DNA from 4 places in the Arthrobacter sp. 08Y14 genome. Region 3 is predicted to be linked to each of the others. Evidence: riboswitches for the same ligand, from Rfam matches in the RefSeq annotation. Region 3 holds a riboswitch; each other region holds the start of a gene.
What was found. A riboswitch is a leader RNA that binds a small molecule or an ion and turns the genes downstream of it on or off. The one in region 3 is predicted to bind S-adenosylmethionine.
Positions count from the first base shown of each region.

Region 1 (5,200 bases), on a different contig from region 3:
GCCGGCGCTGGATTCCCGGCACCGGCGCTCGCGGATGCCGGCGTCTTCAGGACCGAGCTCACTGTGCATCCGAAATGGACTCGGGATCAGCGGACTTCACGAAGGAGTCATCAAACAGGCCGTCCAGTGCCTTGTCCACGGCGTCCTGGCTCGAGACGTCCCCGGTTTCCACCAGCGTGGGACCGATTTTCTCGAGCACGCTGCGCTGGGCCTCACCCGGGGCCGGGTCCACGTCGAGGTTGCTGCGTTCCAGCACCACGGTCTGGGCCACTGCCAGGTCCAGGCCGGCAACATCGGCCAGGATCTGCGCCGTTTCCTCCGGGTTTTCGGCAGCCCACGCGCGGGCCTTCTCATATGCGTTGACCACCGCCTGGGCCAGTTCCGGATCGTCTTTCAGGAAGGATTCGTTGGCGGCAAGGATGCCGTAGGTGTTGAAGTCCAGGTTGCGGTGGATCAACCGGGCACCGTTTTGTTCGGCACCCGCCATGATCGGATCCAGCCCTGCCCAGGCATCCACAGATCCGTTTTCCAGGGCGCTCCGGCCGTCCGCGTGCTGCAGTTGTTCCACGGTGACGTCATCCAGGCTCAGTCCGGCTTCGTCCAGGGCCTGGACCAGGAAGAAGTAGGGGTCGGTGCCCTTGGTGGCCGCTACGGACTTGCCTTTGAGGTCCGCCACGGAGGTGATGTCCGAGTCGGCGCCCACCGCCAGGGCCGCCCATTCCGGCTGGGAGAAAATGTCGATGGCCTTGATCGGGGATCCGTTGGCGCGGTGCAGCAGTGCTGCGGAGCCTGCGGTGGAACCGACGTCGACCGCCCCGGAGCGCAGGTTCTCATTGGCCTTGTTGGAGCCGGCCGACTGCACCCACTCCACCGTGACGCCGTCGTCGGCCAGAGCGGATTCCAGCCAGCCCTGGTCCTTGATGATCAGGCTGAGCGGGTTGTAGGTGGCGAAGTCGAGGGTGAGGGTTCCGCCGTCGGCTGCGCCCGCGTCGGCGGCGGCATCTGAATCCTCGCCTGCCACGCAACCGGTGAGCAGCAGGGAAGCTGCGGCGGCGGCTGCGGCCAGGGCCTTGAGCGCGGTGCGGGAAGCTGAGGGGGAATTGAGGGAACGGCTGTTCATGGGAATTCTTTCTGATGAGTTGGCTGCGAGGCATCGCGGTTCATGCGCAAAATGGGCGCAGAACGGCGGGGGTAGCGGCCCTTAAAGGGGTGACGCCGGGGAGGAGTTTTAGTGGCGGTCGACGCCGAGGCGGGCCAGGAGCTCGCCGCGCATTCGGGCCAGCTCGGCCGAGGCGCGGTTCCGCGGGCGCGGGCCGGGCACGGTGATGGTGTCCGTAATGGTGGCTCCGGCAACACCGGGCTCCCTGCCCAGGACGATGATGCGGTCTGCCAGCTGGAGGGCTTCATCCACGTCGTGGGTTACCAGCAGCACCGTGGTGGGGGTGGCCCGGTGAACCGAGAGCAGCAGGTCCTGCATCTTCAGCCGGGTCAGGGCATCCAGTGCACCGAACGGTTCATCCAGCAGGAGCACGCCGGGCGTGCGGGCCAGGGCCCGGGCAAGAGAGGCGCGCTGCGCCATGCCGCCGGAAACTGCCCGGGGACGGTGTTTGGCGAATGCGGCCAGTTCCACCAGCTCCAGCAGTTCGGCCACCTTGGCCTTGCCGTTCTTGGCGCTGATGCCCTTGGGCAGGCCCATGGCGATGTTGGCCTGCAGGGTTTGCCAGGGCAGCAGCCGCGGTTCCTGGAACGCGACGGCGCATCGGTCATCAATGCCGCGGACGGGTGTTCCGTTGATCCGGACTTCCCCGGTGGTTGGAGCGTCCAGGCCGGCTGCGGCCCGCAGGAGCGTGGACTTTCCGCAGCCGCTGGAGCCCAGGATGGCCAGGACTTCGCCGGCATGTACGTCAAAGGTGATGTCCCGCAGCACCTGGTGGGTTTCACCGCCCGAGCCGAAAGCGCGGCCAAGGGAGGAAAAGGAAACGGGAAGGGCGGAGCCGGCGGCGCGCGTTTGGGGCGGCGCGGCAGGGGACTGTGAAGCCAGAGCGGTCATGTTAACTCTCCATCGGTCCTGGCAGTAGCACCCTACGGATAACGCCTTGGGCCGGGAGGCCTCCTGCGGTGTTGTCCTCGCTATCGCCGTCCCTCAAGGAGGAGGTACGGCAACCAGGGTTGCTGCGGCTTCACTGATCCAGGTCTCTCAGCCGCTCGGGATGGTCAAGAGCAACTAAACGCGCGATTGCGGAAACCGGCAAGTCCCCCGCGTAATATTTCGACGCCCCGTCAGGAGCGCAGGCTCTGCAGCGCCGGATGCGCCGCCAGTCCGTGTTCGCCGTACAGGGCCCAGACCAGATACGCGATGGCCAGCGGTGCTTCGGGCCCGCCGATCAGGAGGGGCTCATAAGAATAGAACTCCAGTACCAGACTGCAGTTTTCAGGTTCCGGGTAGCAGGCGGAAATCTGCGAATAGGGAAAGCTGAGCCATCTTCCGTTCACCTGGGCAATAATCTTGCGGTCTGTCAGGAACATTTGCGTGTGTTGTTTTTCCCGCCATTGTTGAAGCGATACCGCCTGGGCTGCACGCCGCCGGGAACGATTGGCGAGAGCCGTCAGCCCAACACCTGCAAGGACAAAGGAAGGCCGGCCCCAGAAGAATCCGGACGTGTGAACATAAGTTCCGTTGAGGCCGTAAAAACGCGCATAATCGGCGTTTATGAAAAGGTGAACCGATTCCCCCGGTTCCAGCACAACTCCCCACACCTCTTGGGTTGGAGGGGCCTGCCCCCGGCGAAGCCCGTCCGTCAGAACCCGTGCCGCGGACCACGCTTCGTCATACGTCCGCTGTAAATCGGCCTGAGCCCTCTCGGCTTTATTGAGATGACCTCCGGAGCGGCGGTGGGCGCGGAATGTTCGGTGCCCGTTCTGAATGACCTTTATCAGCAGATAAATGCCCAGGAATATGCATCCGGCGAATAGGGCCAGCACTATGAGGCCCTTGGGGATGACGCCCAACGCGGAAGCGGCCACGGCATTCAGGACAAGCGGACCAAAGAACCAAACCACCGCAATTCCTGCCAAGGGCACTATCCAGCCGACGTGATTCTTCATGGGGGTGACCGTAGCGCTGCACGGGGGCGGGGGAAAGAGAAATTGCCGCTTGTGGACAAGTGCAGCAGGCAGGCCGGCGGATTCATGACCGCAGGTTAACGGCTGCGGTTCACACAGTGTCATGTATTTCCCCTGCCCGTCCGGGTATGCAAATACTGGTGGCGAAGGATCATGAGTCCCAACGAAAAGCTCTGGCTGGTTGGGCGGCAACCCTCTTTCCGTAGCGGGGTGCCCCAGATGAGGATCCGGCCGTGTCGCGTCCGCGAACGGCAAGTACGGCGCCCCAGCGGGTGCGTCCCGTCCCGAAGGATTTCCCTGTGTCCGAATCATCTTCCTCAACACATCAGAACAGCCGGCGGCAGATCCGGTTCAACGCCTTTGACATGAACTGCGTGGGCCATCAGTCTCCGGGACTGTGGCGCCATCCGCAGGACCAGTCCGCGAACTACACGGACCTCCGCTATTGGGCCAACCTGGCCCAAACCTGCGAGCGCGGATTGTTTGACGGCATCTTTATCGCAGACGTCCTGGGCACCTATGACGTGTATGGAAACTCCAACGAGGCCACACTGCGGCAGGGCACCCAGGTGCCGGTGAATGACCCGCTGCTTTTGGTCTCCGCCATGGCACTGGTCACCGAGAACCTCAGCTTCGGCATCACCGCGGGAACAGCCTATGAACACCCCTACCCCTTTGCGCGGCGCCTCTCCACCCTGGACCACCTCACCAACGGCCGGGTTGGCTGGAACGTGGTCACCGGCTACCTGCCCTCGGCGGCCCGCAACATGGGTGCCGAAGACCAGCTTGAGCACGACGAGCGCTACAACCACGCGGATGAATACCTCGAGGTGATCTACAAGCTGCTGGAAGGCTCCTGGGAGGATGACGCCGTCGTCCGGGACAAGGACAGCGGCATCTTCACCGACCCGGCGAAGGTGCATGACATCAACCATGAGGGCAAGTACTTCAAGGTTCCCGGCATCCATATCAGTGAGCCGTCACCGCAGCGCACTCCGGTGATCTTCCAGGCCGGCGCCTCGCCGCGGGGCATTGCCTTTGCGGCCGGCAATGCCGAGGCCGTCTTCGTGGGCGCGCCCACGAAGGAAAAGCTCAGGGCCACGGTCACCCGGATTCGTGATGCCGCCGAAGCTGCCGGCCGGGACCGCCACTCCATCCGGATCTACACGCTGCTGACCATCATCACCGCGGCAACATCAGAGGAAGCCGAAGCCAAGCATTTGGACTACCAGCGGTACGCCAGCGACGAGGGCGCCCTGGCCCTGATGTCCGGCTGGCTCGGCGTGGACCTGTCCACCTACAACCTGGACGAGCCGCTGGGCAATGTGCAGTCCAATGCGATCCAGTCTGCCTCGGACAACTTCCAAAAAGCGAAGGACGACGGCGAACCCTGGACGGTGCGCGACATCGCCGAATCCGCGGGGATCGGCGGGCTGGGTCCGCGGCTGGTGGGCTCGGGGTCCGACGTCGCCGAGGAGCTCATCCGGTGGGTGGAAGAGACCGATGTGGACGGCTTCAACCTGGCCTACGCCATTACCCCGGGTACCTTCGAGGACGTGGTGGAGTTTGTGGTGCCGGAGCTGCAGAAGCGCGGTGCCTACCGGACGGAATATACCCCGGGGACGCTGCGCCACAAGCTCTTCGGTGCCGGTGACAAGCTGCCCGAAAACCACCGCGGCGCGTCCTTCCGTCTGCAGCCGGCAGGGACTCCGGCACGCTGAGGGTTCCGCCGTCCGGCCGGAGGTTTGCGGGGCGGGTTCCGGGCGGGGCCATTGACCGGGGACCGACTGCCTCCTTACGTTTGAAGGGTCCGCGCAGTGAACCCCTTTAGCGAGCAGGAGTCCGCTATGGAACCCTCACCCAGCGCCACCGGCATGGCCCTTTCCGCCGACGGCACCCGCATCGCCTGGTCCCGGCAGGGCGGCGGTCCGCCCCTGGTGATCGTGGATCCGCTGACAGCTGACCGCAACAGTTCCAGTACCCGGGCCCTGGCGCAGCTGCTCTCCGAAAACCACACCGTCTACACGTATGACCGCCGCGGACTGGGTGAAAGCGACGTGGGGGAAGAGTACACGGC
Region 1 is NZ_PJIX01000001.1:1,339,174-1,344,373, forward strand. It holds gene CXR03_RS06455 (aliphatic sulfonate ABC transporter substrate-binding protein) at 59-1,120, opposite strand; gene CXR03_RS06460 (ABC transporter ATP-binding protein) at 1,229-2,050, opposite strand; gene CXR03_RS06465 (hypothetical protein) at 2,281-3,315, opposite strand; SAM riboswitch class IV at 3,273-3,387, shown strand; gene CXR03_RS06470 (LLM class flavin-dependent oxidoreductase) at 3,423-4,844, shown strand; gene CXR03_RS06475 (alpha/beta fold hydrolase) at 4,971-5,200, shown strand, end outside.
Region 1: linked by a shared signal. The riboswitch ahead of CXR03_RS06470 (LLM class flavin-dependent oxidoreductase) and the one ahead of CXR03_RS15030 (bifunctional o-acetylhomoserine/o-acetylserine sulfhydrylase) in region 3 are both predicted to bind S-adenosylmethionine.

Region 2 (5,200 bases), on a different contig from region 3:
CCAGCCCGAACAGGCGACGGAGGATCACCGGCGCCGGACCTTCAGCGGCATGCCGGAACCCTGTGCCGGCCCACAGGCTGACTCCTTCCGGATTGCCTGCCGCCGCGGCGTCGGCCCGGAGCGGGCCGGTGATGTGGTTGATGTACGGGTAAGCGTCCGGGGCATCCGGATAGGCACGCATGAAGTCATTGACCAGCCCCCTCGCCGGACGGCCGGAGAAAGCCCGGGTCAGCGAAGTGTCAGGATCCCTGCGCCCCTGCACGGCATCCATCAACCCGCCGCGGTGTACCTTGCTGGTCCCGGCTTCGTCGCTGAGCAGCAGCAGTGTTCCCACTTGGACGGCACCTGCCCCGGCGGCCAGAGCTGCGGACGCGTCCTCCGGGGTGGAAATCCCTCCCGCGGCTACCAACGGGAGCGGGCAGGCTTCTCGAACCTGGTCCAGCAGGCCAGTTAATGAGACCTTCCCCGGCACCTTCCCGCTGTCAAGGGTTCCCCGGTGTCCGCCGGCTTCCGGGCCCTGCACGCACAGGACGTTCGCTCCGGCAGCTGCCGCCGCGCGCGCCTCGCCGGCATCGGTGACCGTCACCACGCTGCAGATTCCCTGCGCGGCAAGTTCGGCAAAGACCGCCGGTTCCGGCAATCCGAAGGTGAAGGACACTACCGGGACCCGCTCCCGGAGGACCAGCTCCAGCTTGGCTTGCCAGGCGTCGTCGTCGTTGGGGTTCGGCATCCCGGGTTCGGGGACCGTGGTTCCGGCTGGCCCCTGTCCTGCTGCTGTGACCAGGTGCTCACGGAAGATCAGGGCCGCTTCGATTTTTCGAGCCCGGGCTGCCGCCTTCCCTGCAGCCTGATCCTGCGCGGCAACCGGGTAGGTGTTGGCAGCATCCGGAACGAAGAGGTTCAGGCCAAAGGGCCGGCCGCTCAGCCTGCGCAGCTGGGTAATCTGGTCCGCCACGGTGCCTGTGCTCTTGTAACCGGCGGCCAGGAAGCCGAGCCCGCCGGCCTCCCCCACTGCAGCAGCCAGCTCCGGGGTGGAAGGCCCCCCGGCCATGGGTGCACCGATAACCGGAAGGGCAAGCGAGTTTAGGGTGAACATGGTGCCCGATTTACAGTGTGACGGTGCCGTCAATGCAGGTGACCGTGGATCCGCCCACCCAGATTTTGCGGTCCCGGGTGAAGACCCGGACCCGGCCGGAGCGCTGGACGGCAGTGCCCTGGGTGACGACGTAGCGTTCCGGTGCCAGTGAGGCTCCGATCAGCCACTGGGCGAGTCCGGCGTTGAGGCTGCCGGTGACCGGATCCTCTGCAATACCGAGACCCGGTACGAAGGCGCGCACTTCAAAGTCTGTTTCCGCGTCCGCCGGCTGCGCGCCAATGACGCCCACGCGCAGGTTGCCCATGATCACGGGATTCGGGTTCAGCGCCAAGACGGTTGCGGCGTCCCGGAGCAGCAGTCCCAGCCAGCCGGGTCCGTTGTCGATCCAGTTGGAGGCGAGGATCTGCTCCGGTTCCAGGCCCAGCGCCTGCCGGGCCTGGTCCAGGACATCGTCCTCCAGCTCACCGGAGCGCAGCAGGGGCGGAGCGGCAAACGCCGCGATCCCGGCATTGGCGTGCAGCGTCACGAGTCCTATGCCGCATTCCTGTACGACGACGTCGGGGTACCGGCGCTTGGCCCCGGTCTCCAGCCAGGCGTGGCACGTGCCCAGCGTAGGGTGTCCGGCGAAGGGAATCTCCCCGCCGGGGGTGAAGATCCGGACCCGGTAGTCGGCCCCGTCCACAGTGGGCGGCAGGACGAAGGTGGTCTCGGAAAGGTTGGTCCACCGGGCGAAGGAGGCCATCTCAGCATCCGTCAGCCCTTCCGCTTCGAGCACCACCGCCAGCGGGTTGCCCAAATACGGTTCGCTGCCGAAAACGTCCACCTGTTTAAACCACCGCTGTCTCATTCTTCACACTGTATCCCTTCATCCCCATGACTTTTATGAAGCGGAGTTTACGAACTGTGGCGGGGGTTTGTGTCCCGGTGCTGCCCGGCCTACGTTGGAGCAAGAATCAAGAGTTCCAGCCACGGGCCCTGGCCGGCTGGACGGCAACCCTCTCGCCGTAGCGGGGTGCTCCAGGTGACGATTCGGCCGCCCGGTTTCCAACCGGCCCGGCAAGTACCGCGCTTCGCTACCGACGTATCGGGTTACCGGGCGCTTGAGGCAGAGGATCTTTTGAGCATGGCACTTTTGACCGACCTTCAGCCCGCTGCATTGCGCCGGGCGTTCTCCCGTTTTCCGTCCGGCGTTGCCGCCCTGTGCGCGGTCATCGACGGCGAGCCGCAGGGCCTGGTTGCTTCTTCCTTCACGGTGGGCGTTTCCATGGATCCGCCGCTGGTGATGTTTGCCGTGCAGAACACGTCCCGCACATGGCCGGTGCTGCGGGGCTCGGCCCGGATTGGCGTGTCGATTTTGGGTTCCGATCACGAGGGCGTCTGCAAACAGATTGCGTCCAGGGCCGGAAACCGCTTCGCCGGACTGGATCTGCACACGGATGACTCCGGATCATTGTTCCTGGACCGGGCCGCCCTCTGGCTTGAGTGCTCTGTGGAGAATGAGGTTCCGGCCGGGGACCATCAGGTGGTTCTGCTACGGGTGCACGGCCATGCCTCACACGACGATGCCCATGAGCCCCTGATATTCCACGGTTCAGCGTTTCGCCGTCTGGGCGTTCCCGAATTCGCCTGACCGGCAGAAATGTGTCGGCACCGGAAATACGGAGCCGGGAATTGTTTCCACGCGTTTATGACAGCGGCCGTCCGTTACCAATCCTTTACATTCGAAGCCGGCTCCACTATCGTTCTTCGGATTACTTCGGAAGGAAGTAGCGGAGATGACCAGAAACAGAAATGCCAATGGAACATCACGGAATAAGGCAAGGCCCGGCAGAGCGTCGGATTTGCCGTTTATGCATAAGGCCCTGCTTCCCGCAGCGGCGCTGGGTCTGGTGCTGACAGGATGCAGCGCCCAGGAGGAGCCCGAGGCCGCTTCCTCTAAACCGGCCACATCGTCAGCCACAGCCGGGGAGACCGCCACGGCCTCCCCCAAAGCCGGTTCGTCCAGCCGGAGCAGCATCGGCGTGGAACTGCCCCCGGGAAGCACGGAGCCTCCTGCCCCCAGCGACCCCGCCATGCTGGCACTGTTCCGGGCGGACAATCCCATCAGCCTCGAGAGCTACTTCCAGCAAAATCCCCAGGGGCGCCCTCTCAACGCGAGCCTCATGCTCGAGGAACCCGGCACCGGGAGGAGCACCTTCGATCTGCCCGCAATGGAACCGGGGACCAGCTTCAGCGTGTACCTCACCTGTAACCAGCCCGGGGACTACAGCATCGAGGTTCGGGACGCTGATTCAAACCCAGTGACCGCTTCCAGCAGCAACAATTGCAATTGGCCGGTCCTAACGTCTTTTGAACACATCGTCACACCCGATCAAACCCCGGCGTCCATCACAGTGGACGGGCCGGACGGAGATTACTGGCTTGTTGTCTACAATTTGCCGGTCCCCACTATGGCGCCCGCACCGGGCTAAAACAGGCTGCCGGAATAATTCACCCAAATTTACCGGCGCGTCGAAAGATGAAGGTGCCCGGCCGCATCAGCGGCCGGGCACCTTCATCATTCTGGAATCCTGCGAAAGACCTAGTCCTTCTTGGCGTCGTCCTTCTTGGCTTCAGCCTTCTTTTCCGGCTTGAAGTCCACGCCGGCTTCCTTGCGCTGCTGGGCAGTGATCGGAGCCGGAGCCTGGGTCAGCGGGTCATAGCCGCCGCCGGACTTCGGGAAGGCAATGACGTCGCGGATGGATTCGCTGCCCGAAAGCAGCGCGACCACACGGTCCCAGCCGAAGGCGATGCCGCCGTGGGGCGGTGCGCCGTACTTGAATCCTTCAAGCAGGAACCCGAACTTCTCCTGGGCGTCTTCCTGCGACAGGCCCATGACCTTGAAGACGCGCTCCTGCACATCGCGCTGGTGGATACGGATGGAGCCGCCGCCAATTTCGTTGCCGTTGCAGACAATGTCATAGGCGTAGGCCAGAGCCGATGCGGGATCCGTGTCGAAGGTGTCCATGAACTCGGGCTTCGGTGAGGTAAAGGCGTGGTGGACCGCAGTCCAGGCACCGCCGCCCACGGCCACGTCGCCCGCGGCAACGGCAGCGGAAGCCGGCTCGAACATGGGGGCGTCAACCACCCAGACAAAAGCCCAGTCATTCGGGTTGATCAGGCCGGTGCGGTGGCCGATCTCGACTCGCGCTGCGCCGAGGAGTGCGCGTGCCTCGGTCTTTTCACCTGCGCCGAAGAAGATGCAGTCACCGGGCTTGGCGCCTACCTTCTCCGCCAGGTTTTCGCGCTCAAAGTCGGTGAGGTTCTTGGCAACGGGACCGGTCAGGGTGCCGTCTTCCTGCACCAGCACGTAGGCCAGGCCCTTGGCGCCGCGCTGCTTGGCCCATTCCTGCCAGGCATCGAGTGTGCGGCGTGCCTGCGAGGCTCCGCCGGGCATGACGACGGCGCCCACGTAGGGAGCCTGGAACACGCGGAAGGTGGTGTCCTTGAAGAACTCGGTGAGTTCGGTCAGTTCCAGGCCGAAACGCAGGTCCGGCTTATCGGAGCCGTAGCGGGCCATCGCGTCCGCGTAGGTCATGCGCGGGATCGGCGTGGTGATGTCGACGTCGATCAGCTTCCACAGTGCCTTCACCACAGCCTCGCCCAGGGCGATGATGTCATCTTCCTCGACAAAGCTTGCTTCGATATCCAGCTGGGTGAACTCCGGCTGACGATCCGCACGGAAGTCTTCGTCGCGGTAGCAGCGGGCAATCTGGTAGTACTTTTCGAATCCGCCAACCTGCAGCAGCTGCTTGAACAGCTGGGGAGACTGCGGCAGGGCGTACCAGGAACCCGGAGCCAGACGTGCGGGAACCACGAAGTCACGGGCACCCTCGGGGGTGGAACGCGTCAGCGTGGGGGTCTCAATTTCCACGTAGCCCTCGTCATGCAAGAGGTTGCGGGCCACACGGTTGGCTTCGGAACGCAGGCGCATGTTCCGTGCGGGGGTGGGACGGCGCAGGTCCAGGTAGCGGTGCTTCAGGCGGGCTTCCTCACCAACCTCCACGTGCTCGTCAATCTGGAACGGCAGCGGGTCGGACGTGTTCAGGACCACCACATCATCAG
Region 2 is NZ_PJIX01000002.1:952,393-957,592, forward strand. It holds gene CXR03_RS10935 (nitronate monooxygenase) at 1-1,096, opposite strand, end outside; gene CXR03_RS10940 (PhzF family phenazine biosynthesis protein) at 1,107-1,943, opposite strand; SAM riboswitch class IV at 2,048-2,165, shown strand; gene CXR03_RS10945 (flavin reductase family protein) at 2,220-2,726, shown strand; gene CXR03_RS10950 (hypothetical protein) at 2,947-3,567, shown strand; gene aspS (aspartate--tRNA ligase) at 3,678-5,200, opposite strand, start outside.
Region 2: linked by a shared signal. The riboswitch ahead of CXR03_RS10945 (flavin reductase family protein) and the one ahead of CXR03_RS15030 (bifunctional o-acetylhomoserine/o-acetylserine sulfhydrylase) in region 3 are both predicted to bind S-adenosylmethionine.

Region 3 (5,200 bases):
GCGCCGGCGGAAATGACGTCATCCGCCCCGGCGGCGACCCCGACAAGCTGGCCGAGAAGATGGATGCTGCAGTGGGCCGGCTCGTCTCCAGCGGCGCCACGGTGGTGCTCTTCACCGGGCCGGATCTTGGTGCCACGCCGGTGATCGGCAGTGTTCGCGGCCGCGTGGCCGTCTACAACGAGAACCTCCGGACCGTTGCCGCCAGGCACGACGCCGTGATCGCTGACATGTGGGCACTGCGCCAGCTGAGCAACCGGGAGATGTGGGCGCCGGACCGGCTGCATTTTTCACCGCTGGGCCATCACACGATCGCGGCGATGGTGCTGGAAACTCTCGCCGTTCCGCACACGCTGGAGCCCCTGGAGCCCAAGCCCATGCCGGTGAAGAACTGGCGTACGGCCCGCACCGAGGACCTGACCTGGGCCCGTGAGTACTTCATGCCGTGGGTGGTCCGGCGCGTGCGCCACCAGTCCTCCGGCGACGGCATTTCCGCCAAGCGCCCCGACGCCGGACCCATGTTTGGCGGTCCCGGCATGCCTCCGGGTTCGGCCGACTAAGCGGACGCCCGACGGGCCAGGCACTTTGGGCGAGCCGGCTCATTCAGCCCGCCAAGCCCCTTTCGGCCAGCGAAATCAGGTTCGCCAAATGGTCGGCCCATTCCTCGGTGTGGGTGCGGGCCACGTCGGCGCCCCCTGCCAGAGTGCCCAAACCGCTTTCGGTGACAACGACGTCGGTGTAGTCCGTTTCCGGGTCCGGTCCCGGTGATGCGGCCAGCTGTATGCTCACCACCGTGTGCGCATTCCAGTCGGGCATTCTCCAGCGGAAGGACAGCAGCCGGTCCCGCGCCACCGCCAACACGGTGCCCGAAGCGCGCTGCTCGCCGTCATCGGCCGCCCGTTCCGCCAGCGGCGACCCGGGGCTGGCCGTGAACTCCATTTCCGGCCACCACGCCGCACGGTTGTCCACCAGCGTGTGCCAGAGCTGCGCCGGGGAACACTGTGCCTGCGCCGCCACGCGAATCGAATCACCCATGGGGTTGTTTCTTCCACGTTCAGGCGGCCTTCGCAAGGGTAGGCACCCCGCCGCCGCTAGGGCGCTCCGAAGAACCGGTCCCGCAGCGGAACGCCGATCTGTTCAACGTCGGTGAGGAACCCGTCGTGGCCGATCGGCGCACTGATCATGTGCACACCGGTCTTCCGGGGCAGAGCCGCTGCCAGTTCGTAGGAGTGCTGCGGAAGGTAGAGCCGGTCCGAATCCACGGCGGCTATGAAGAATTCGGCACCGGCGTTGGCCAGCGCCTGGCGCACCGATCCGCGGCCGCGGGCCACATCGTGGCTCATCAGGGCCTCGGTCAGCAGCAGGTAGCTGTTGGCGTCGAACCGGTCTGCGAGCTTCCGCGCCTGATGGTCCAGGTAGCTCTCCACCGCATAACGCCCGCGTGCCGCCGGCAGCGCGGACCCCAGCGGGTCCTCCTGCAGCTGCGCTCCGTTGCCAAAGCGGTACTCCAACTCAGCTTCGGAGCGGTAGGTAATGTGGGCGATCCGGCGGGCGAGGCCAAGACCGGCAACGGGAGCCCTGCCGTTGTAATAGTCGCCGCCGTTGAAATCCGGATCCAGGCGGATGGCTTCCAGCTGCGCCTGGCCAAAGGCAATTTGCTCCGCGGAACTGGCAGCGGTGCACGCAATGACGGCGCAGCGCTGCACTCGGCCGGGCTCGGTGGCGGCCCATTCCAGGGCACGGGCGCCGCCCAGGGAACCGCCGAGCACGGTGTGCCAGACGCGGATTCCCAGCTGGTCGGCCAGGCGCGCCTCGGCGCGAACGGAGTCCCGGATCGTGACAAAGGGAAACCGCGACCCCCAGGGGAGCCCCTGCGGATCCGGCGACGATGGTCCGGAGGATCCGTAGCAGCCGCCGAGCATGTTGATGCAGACGACAAAGTACCGGTCAGTGTCCACCGTCTTGCCCGGACCCACCAGTGCGTCCCACCAGCCGTCCTCGCCGCTGCTGCCCCTGGCCACATGGGTGCTGCCGGTGAGGGCGTGGGCCACCAGCACGGCATTGTTTGCATCCGCGTTGAGGGTCCCCCACGTCTCGTAGGCAAGGGAAACGTCCGGCAGGTAGCCTCCTGTTTCCAGATGCAGGCTGCCGATGCGCGCATGCCGCAGCACCCCGTCCCCGGCGGGGGCGGAGTGCTGCGGTACGGTACCGCCGGCGGTTCCGGCAGCGTTTGAGGTAGAAGGAAGTGTCACGCTGCCCGCTACGCTCCCTTGGCTGCCCGGAACCCGGCGTCGAGGTCCGCAATAATGTCGTCAATGTGCTCAATGCCTACGGACAGCCGGACCAGCCCGGGGCTGACTCCCGCTGCCAGCTGCGCCTCGGCCCCCAGCTGGCTGTGGGTGGTCGACGCCGGATGAATGACCAGGGAGCGCACGTCGCCCACGTTCGCCACATGGGAGTGCAGGTCCAGGGCATCCACGAACCGCTTGCCGGCGTCGATGCCGCCGTTGATCTCGAAGGAGACAATGGCGCCCGTTCCGCGCGGCCCGTAATGGCGTCCGCGCTCGAACCACGGGCTGGATTCCAGGCCCGCATAGGCGACGGAGACGACGTCGTCGTGCCCTTCCAGCCAGTTGGCCACCGCGACGGCGTTGCTCACGTGCCGCTCCATGCGCAGGCTCAGGGTTTCCAGGCCCTGGGCAATGAGGAACGCGTTGAACGGGGACACGGAGGAGCCAAGATCGCGGAGCAGCTGGACCCGCGCCTTGAGGATGTAGGCGAGGTTGGCACCCAGAATGCCGCTGGCACCCAGGTCACGGGCATAGACGAGCCCGTTGTAGCTCTCATCCGGGGTGTTGAAGCCGGGGAATTTCTCCGGATCGGCACCGAAGTCAAAGTTGCCCGAATCCACGATGACGCCCGCAATGGCGGTACCGTGCCCGCCGAGGTACTTGGTGGCCGAGTGCACCACAATGTCCGCGCCCCACTCGATGGGCCGGATCAGGTACGGGGTGGAGAGCGTGTTGTCCACGATCAGGGGAATGCCGGCCTCATGCGCCACCGCACTGATGCCCTCGATGTCCAGCACGTCCTGGCGGGGGTTGGAGACCACCTCGCCGAAGAAGGCCTTGGTGTTGGGCTGCACCGCCGCCCGCCACTGCTCCAGATTGTCCGGATCGGCCACGAACGTTGTGGTGATGCCGAACTTCTTCAGCGTGTGCTTGAACAGGTTGTACGTTCCGCCGTAAAGGCTGGGGCTGGCAACGATGTGGTCCCCGGCTTCGGCCACGTTGAGGATGGCGAAGGTTTCCGCGGCCTGCCCGGAGGCGAGCAGCAGTGCCCCGATCCCGCCTTCAAGGGAAGCGATCCGGTTTTCCACCGCTTCCTGGGTGGGGTTGCCGATGCGGGTGTAGATGGGGGCAAGCTCAGCCAAGGCGAACCGGTTGGCTGCTGCTTCCGCACTGGGAAAGACAAAGGACGATGTCTGGTAAATAGGCAGGGCGCGGGCGCCGGTAACGGCGTCGGGCTCCTGGCCGGCATGGATGGAACGGGTTTCAAAGGACCAGTTTTCTGACACTGCTTAGCTCCCATAACCTAAGGGCCGCACAGAGACTTCCGGCCGGAACAAGGTAACCGGCAGCCACGTGGGACCCGCGCTTGCCCTGCATCCGTTGAGGCAGGGCCAGGTCTTCACCCGGGGCACCCCACCGCGGTTGGAGGGTTGCCGGCCAGCAAGCCGGGGCTATCTGCTGGCACTCATGACCTATCCCCTATGAAAACGGATAAGTCCGGCGCCTGCAAGGAGTGTGACGGATCATTTCCCGGGCGTCGGCGGCACGGATGGGCGCGTACCTTTTCCCGGCGGCTGCGGGGAAAGCGTCTTCGGCGCCTTAGGTGGCCCTAAGTCGAGACGCGGGTCACAACGTGCCATTATGGGCCGCATGCGCTTGGACCATGTATCTTATGCCAGTGAATCCGACGGTCTTTTGGCCACGACAGAGAGGATCGCAGACGCTCTGGGAGCGGACTTCGTCAAGGGCGGCGTCCATCCGCGTTTTGGTACGCGGAACATGATCCTTCCCCTGGCCAACCATCAGTACGTCGAGGTGGTGGAAGCCCTCAACCACCCGGCCTCGGACAAGGCTCCCTTCGGCCAGGCAGTGCGCCAGCGCTCGGAGTGCGGCGGCGGCTGGATGGGCTGGTGCGTGGCTGTGGATGACCTCACCCCCTTTGAAGAACGGCTTGGACGGCTCTCCGTTCCGGGTAACCGGAAGTTCCCCGACGGCCAGGAACTGACCTGGCGGCAGATCGGCATCAACGGCCTGATCGCCGACCCCCAGGTGCCGTACATGCTGCGCTGGGATGACGGAACCGAGGAACTGCACCCCTCGGCTGCCCTGCCCGGCATGCCCGGTGCCGTGAAGCTGGACTCGCTGACCATTGCCGGCTCCGCTGACCGTGTGGCGCAGTGGCTGGGCACCCCGGCCGAGGAACCGCTGGAGAACGTGGGCGTCACGTGGATTTCCCCCAAGGGAACTCCCGGCATCATGTCCGTCACGTTCAACACGGCCAAGGGCCTCGTCGAGATCTAGTTCTGCTGCCGCTTTGGGGGATCCGCGCACCTTTCTGGGCGGGCCGGACCCCTGATCCGCTGCCGCTTTGGGCATCCGCGCACCTTTCGGGAAATCGCTGCCGGTCCGCACCGGCAGCAGAATCCCAATCCGGATGCGCCTGCCCAAAGTGGTCGCCTTTCCCGCCGGCGGCGGAACCAGTTGGGTAAATGCTGCCGCTGTGGGCATCCGCGCACCTTTCGGGCGGGCTGGACCCTGAACCGCTGCCGCTTTGGGCATCCGCGCACTTTCTGGGCGAGCCGGACCCCTGAGCCGCTGCCGCTTTGGGCATCCGCGCACCTTTTGGGCGGGCCGGACCCTGAATCGCTGCCGCTGTGGGCATCCGCGCACCTTTTGGGCGGGCCGGACCCCTGAACCGCTGCCGTTTTGGGCATCCGCGCACCTTTCGGGAAATCACTGCCGGTCCGCACCGGCAGCAAATTCCCAATCCGGATGCGCCTGCCCAAAGTGGCGGTCTTCCCTCAGGCGGGGTTTTTATCCACAGACCGCTCCCGGTCCATCTAGTGAAGCAAGCCCAGGATTCACGCTTGTCTCATGGATCCGGAGTTTCTTTATGCAGCCGACGCCGATCG
Region 3 is NZ_PJIX01000003.1:583,782-588,981, reverse strand. It holds gene CXR03_RS15045 (SGNH/GDSL hydrolase family protein) at 1-557, shown strand, start outside; gene CXR03_RS15040 (SRPBCC domain-containing protein) at 601-1,032, opposite strand; gene CXR03_RS15035 (homoserine O-acetyltransferase) at 1,089-2,168, opposite strand; gene CXR03_RS15030 (bifunctional o-acetylhomoserine/o-acetylserine sulfhydrylase) at 2,258-3,574, opposite strand; SAM riboswitch class IV at 3,646-3,761, opposite strand; gene CXR03_RS15025 (VOC family protein) at 3,930-4,589, shown strand; gene CXR03_RS15020 (hypothetical protein) at 5,163-5,200, shown strand, end outside.

Region 4 (5,200 bases), on a different contig from region 3:
GACAAGGCTGATAACCGGCTTCTTGTAGAGAAACAGAAGCACGACGACGGCTGCCGGCCATGCCAGCAAAGAGACCAGACTAGTGATGAAGACAAGCCATTCTGCGGTCATATCTTCGCCCCCTGCCCCGGCTATCCGGCACCTGCGGCACTAACTGTGCCAAATGCTGGTATAACTGCCGACCGACTAGCTCCTATTATCCTTTCCAACAGATGAATAAACAGGGTCTGTGGCCATATTCAGGGGTTTTGACTCCACATATTGGTACACGCCAATGAATGGACGTCCGCCCGCACCATCAGGGGCAATTACCGCTACGCCAGGCAGAGGCAGAACGGGTGTCCGGCCGGATCCAGAAAAACGCGAAAGGTGGTGCCCGGCTGGTACGGATGCTTGGTGGCACCGAGCTGCAGCACCGCCGCCTCGGCTTCATCCAGATCATCAACATCCACATCAATATGCACCTGCTGTGGAATGTCCTGTTCCGGCCAGACCGGCGCCGTGTAGTTTTCCACCTGCTGGAAGCAATAGCGCTGGCCGGTGACATCGGTAATGTCAGTCCAGCCGTCGTAGGATTCATCCTCATGCAGGTTCACCGTCCAATCCAGCAGGGCACCGTAAAAGGTGGCAAGTGCCGCGGGATCAGGGCAGTCAATGACAGTGGTGGGAGTGCGTGCGATAGCCATGGCTGGAAACATATTCCCTCGGCCTGTATCTGGCAAGATGGAGCCATGAAGATATCCCGCGCCGACACAGCTGCCGACGAAGGCTTCTTTCCGTGGCCCCGTGAGGTGCCCGCGGAATGGATCCTGCGGGCACATCCGATCATCCTCATGGTGTCAGCGCTGGTGCTGTTCCATCAGTTTGCTCCCCTGCCGGCCAGCCCCATGGGCTTCATCAGCGAGTTCTTTGTGCTGAGCACCGCCTTCTCCATGCTGTCCTCCCGCAGCCGCAGGCGAAACCAGAATGCCAGGGGTCCTGAGGCGCCTCATACCGGGTCGGAGCGCCCCGCGGAATAGGAATGCCGCCCAGGGCGGAGCCTCAGCTCGCGTCTGCCAGCGTGCGGGGGCTGCGAAGCCGAGAGAGATAGCCGGCAAATTCATGCAGCTCTTCCGCCGACCAGTCATCCAGGATGTGGCTGTCCAGCATAATGCCGGTTTGGACAGCGCCCACCCGTTCCTCTGCGGCCGGTGTCAGGACCAGCACGCGGGCGCGGCCGTCCCGGGGGTCGGCCTGCACCTCAATCAGTCCCAGTTCCTCGAGCTGTCGTGACTGCCTGCTGATGACACTTTTGTCCACCATCAGCAGGTCTGCCGCCGCTCCGGAATGCAGCGGACCCTCACGCTTGAGCAGTTGCAGCATTTTGAGGCCAAACAGGGGCAGGGTCGGGTCGATGCCCTTGGCTGCGTCCCGCATGCGGCTGCGAACGGTTTCCGTGAGAAGACGCAGGTTTTCCTCAACCTCGTGCAGAGCCTTTGTCCGGCCCAGCTCCCGCGGTGTCACTTGGGCTGACTCTCCGGGTTGGCAGTCCTCACCGGTGAGACCGGATCCACCAGGGCCACGGCGCCCGTCGCCACGTCGGCCAGTGCAAGCTCGGCCGGTGAGGGACGCTCGTTCCGGGCCGCGGAATCCGCAGCGGTGTCGGATGCCTGGGTCTCCACCGCGGCGGAAGCTACGGCGATGCCGGCTGTTGCCGCAAGATCAGCGGTTGCGGCGGCCTTCTTCAGCTGTACGGCATTCTGGCGTCCAAGCTTGGCATTCGGAATGAAGATGACAGCCAGCAGCGTAATGACGGCCAGCGGAACGCTGTACAGGAAGACCGAGCCGACGCCGACGCCGTACGCACTTTCCACCAGCACGGCAATGGTGTCAGGCAGTTCGGAGACCTTGGGGATGGATCCGCTGCCCAGGGCCACGGCGGCCGCAGCCTGGTCAGCCGGGGCCAGCGCACCGATGCCGTCCTTGATTTCGGAGGCAACGATGGTCCCGAGCACCGAACCCAGCACGGAAACGCCCACGGTACCGCCGAGGCTGCGGAAGAAGGTCACCGCACTGGTGGCCACACCGAGGTTCTTCACCTCAATGGAGTTCTGGACCACGAGCACCAGGTTCTGCATCAGCATGCCCAGGCCAGCGCCCAGAACGGCCATGTAGATGCCGACCAGCACCAGGTTGGTGTCATAGGCCAGGGTGCTCAGCAGGATGGAACCCACCACGGTGAGCACACCGCCGGAAATCATGACGGCCTTCCACTTGCCGGTGCGGCTGATGATCGTTCCGAACAGCGTGGAGGAAACCAGCAGGCCGGCCATCATGGGGATGGTCAGCAGGCCGGACTCGGTGGGGGTGGCGCCGCGGGCCAGCTGCATGTACTGCGCAAGGAACACAGAAGTGCCGAACATGGACACGCCCACGGAAATGCTGGCCACGACGGAAAGGGTGAAGGTGCGGTTCTTGAACATGGACAGCGGAATGATCGGTTCCGGGGACTTGAATTCCACCAGCACGGCAGCGATCAGCAGCAAGGCGGATCCGGCGACCATGAGGAAGGAGGCCAGCGAGGCCCAGCCGAACTGGTTGCCGGCCAGGGTCACCCAGATCATCAGCAGCGACACGCCGCCGGCGATCAGGACAGCACCCAGGTAGTCGATGTGGACCTTGCGCTTGGCGTGCTGGGGCAGGTGCAGGGTCATCTGCAGCAGGATGATGGCAGCCACCGCCACCGGCAGGGCAATGAAGAAGTTCCAGCGCCAGCCGAAGGCGTCAGTGACAACGCCGCCCAGCAGCGGTCCGCCCACGGTGCCCAGCGCCATGACGGCACCAAAGAGTCCGGCGTACTTCCCGCGGTCGCGCGGGCTGATGATGTCAGCCATGATGATCTGGCTCAGCGCGGCGAGACCACCGGCACCCAGACCCTGCAGCACGCGGAAGACAATCAGCGTGCTGGTGTCCTGCGAGAAGCCGGCCAGTGCCGAGCCGAGCACAAAGATGCCCAGCGCGAGCTGGATCAGCAGCTTGCGGTTGAACAGGTCGGCAAACTTGCCCCACAGCGGCGTTGACACCGTTGTGGCCAGCAGTGTTCCCGTCACCACCCAGGTGTAGGCGGACTGGTTGCCGTCAAGGTCCGAGATGATCAGCGGCAGGGAGGTGGAAACCACCGTGCCCGCCAGAATCGAGACAAACATGCCAAGGAGCAGGCCGGAAAGGGATTCCAGCACCTGCTTGTGGGTCATGGTCCCGTCCGGGGAGGCGGTCCGCTTGGGCACCTTGGCCTTCTTCTCGGACTTTTTTTCGGGGGGACGTTCTGCGGGGGACATCGGGCTCCTGCTAGTAGTTGATTTAGATCAACTATATAAGTAATTGCCCTTAGTCAACTAATTTCGTGGCGCATCGCACACTCTTGGCCTGGACGCCCGGCCCCGGGTCCAGATGACACCGCCGTGAACCTCTGTGACCGCCGATGACGCACCGAGACGGCGCATGAGGTCAAAAACGGTCATCGCTGGCCCGGCCATGATCCATGGGCTAGCTTTTCCTTAACCATCCCGAGCGGCCGAGAGACCTGGATCGACGACGCCGCAGCAACCCTCCCCGCCCAGCAGCGGGGAACGGTGCTACTGCCAGGACCGATGGAGAAGCTGCGCGCTTTCGTTGGTCAGCTTCGCCCTGCCCCGGCACGGCGAAGCTGCCGCCGGCGAACCTGCGTCGCCCTCCGCCGGGCGATGATTCAGGAGCCTGACGTGAGCACAGCAAGACCTCTCAAACCCCATCCCCAGCTACCCCGCATCCTCGCCGTCCTCACGGCAGGGGCCATGCTCGCCACTGTGGTTTCAGGTTGCGGCGGGCCAGCCGCAGCCAGCGGCAGCGACACCTTTGTCTTTGCCACCGGCAAGGACATTTCGTGCCTGGATCCCCACGTGGACGGCGACATGCCGCAGGCATCCATCGCAGCGAATTACCTGGATTCGCTCGTTTCACAGGACAGCGGCGGCGCCATCCATCCGTGGCTCGCCACAGCGTGGTCAGTGTCCGGCGACGGTCTCACCTACACATTCACAGTGCGCGACGACGTCTGGTTCACCGACGGGACAAAACTCACCGCGGAAGCAGTGAAGGCAAACCTGGACCACATGGTGGATCCAAACACACAGTCCGGTACCGCAGGCGGTTACCTCAAACCCTACGAGTCCACGCAGGTAGTGGACCCGACCACCGCCGTCGTCACCCTGAACCGACCGTATGCGGCGTTCCTGGAGGTGCTCGCCCAGCCCTTCCTCGGCATCCAGTCACCCGCGGCCCTGAAGCGGCCGCAAGTGGAAAACTGCCACTCGCCCGTGGGCTCGGGACCATACAAGATCATGGACTACGTCCCGCAGTCCAAGGTCACCCTGGTCCGCAACGAAGACTACAACTCCGCTCCGCCCTTCGCGCAGCATGACGGCCCGGCACACATTGAGAAGATCGAATGGCGCATTGTGCCCGAAGACTCCACGAGGTACGGCCTGCTGCGGGCAGGCCAGGCGGACGCCCTGGACCTCATGCCCTCGGTCCATTTTGCCGAGGCGGAGGCGGACGCAAATGTGGAGCTGACCCTGCGTGACCGGCCCGGAAACCCTACCAACCTGATCCTCAACACCACCCGTGCGCCGTTTGACGATCTCAACGTCCGCAAGGCTTTCCTGCACAGCGCCCACGTGGACGCTGGCATCAACAGCGTCTACTTTGGCACCGTCACCCGGGCCGGCGGGCCGCTCAGCTCCACCACCGGCTTCTACTCCCCCGATTTTGAGCACGTCTATGACCCGGACCCCGCCGAAGCAGCGCGCCTGCTCGACGACGCCGGCTGGACGGAACACGACGCCGAAGGGTACCGGGTGAAAGACGGCGAGCGCCTGAGAGTTCATTTCCCGTACACCCCCGGCGCCTGGCCCGCTGCGCACCAGGCGTTGGTCACTCAAATCCAGGCGACAGCGAAGCAGGCCGGCTTCGAGGTGCTGATCGAGAACGGCGACGCAGCAACCGTGAGCGAACTGGGCAATACCTTCGAATACGACCTTCGCGCCGATTACTGGAACACCAACACCGCCGATGTGCTGCGCATTGTCTTCTCCTCGGAATACACCGAGTCCGCCGGCTTTGTAGCCAACGGGTCGGGGTTTCGGAATCCCGGGCTGGACTCGATCCTGAACGCGGCACTTGC
Region 4 is NZ_PJIX01000002.1:384,502-389,701, reverse strand. It holds gene CXR03_RS08390 (hypothetical protein) at 1-111, opposite strand, end outside; gene CXR03_RS08385 (VOC family protein) at 315-686, opposite strand; gene CXR03_RS08380 (hypothetical protein) at 732-1,019, shown strand; gene CXR03_RS08375 (MarR family winged helix-turn-helix transcriptional regulator) at 1,042-1,503, opposite strand; gene CXR03_RS08370 (MDR family MFS transporter) at 1,500-3,233, opposite strand; SAM riboswitch class I at 3,538-3,636, shown strand; gene CXR03_RS08365 (ABC transporter substrate-binding protein) at 3,741-5,200, shown strand, end outside.
Region 4: linked by a shared signal. The riboswitch ahead of CXR03_RS08365 (ABC transporter substrate-binding protein) and the one ahead of CXR03_RS15030 (bifunctional o-acetylhomoserine/o-acetylserine sulfhydrylase) in region 3 are both predicted to bind S-adenosylmethionine.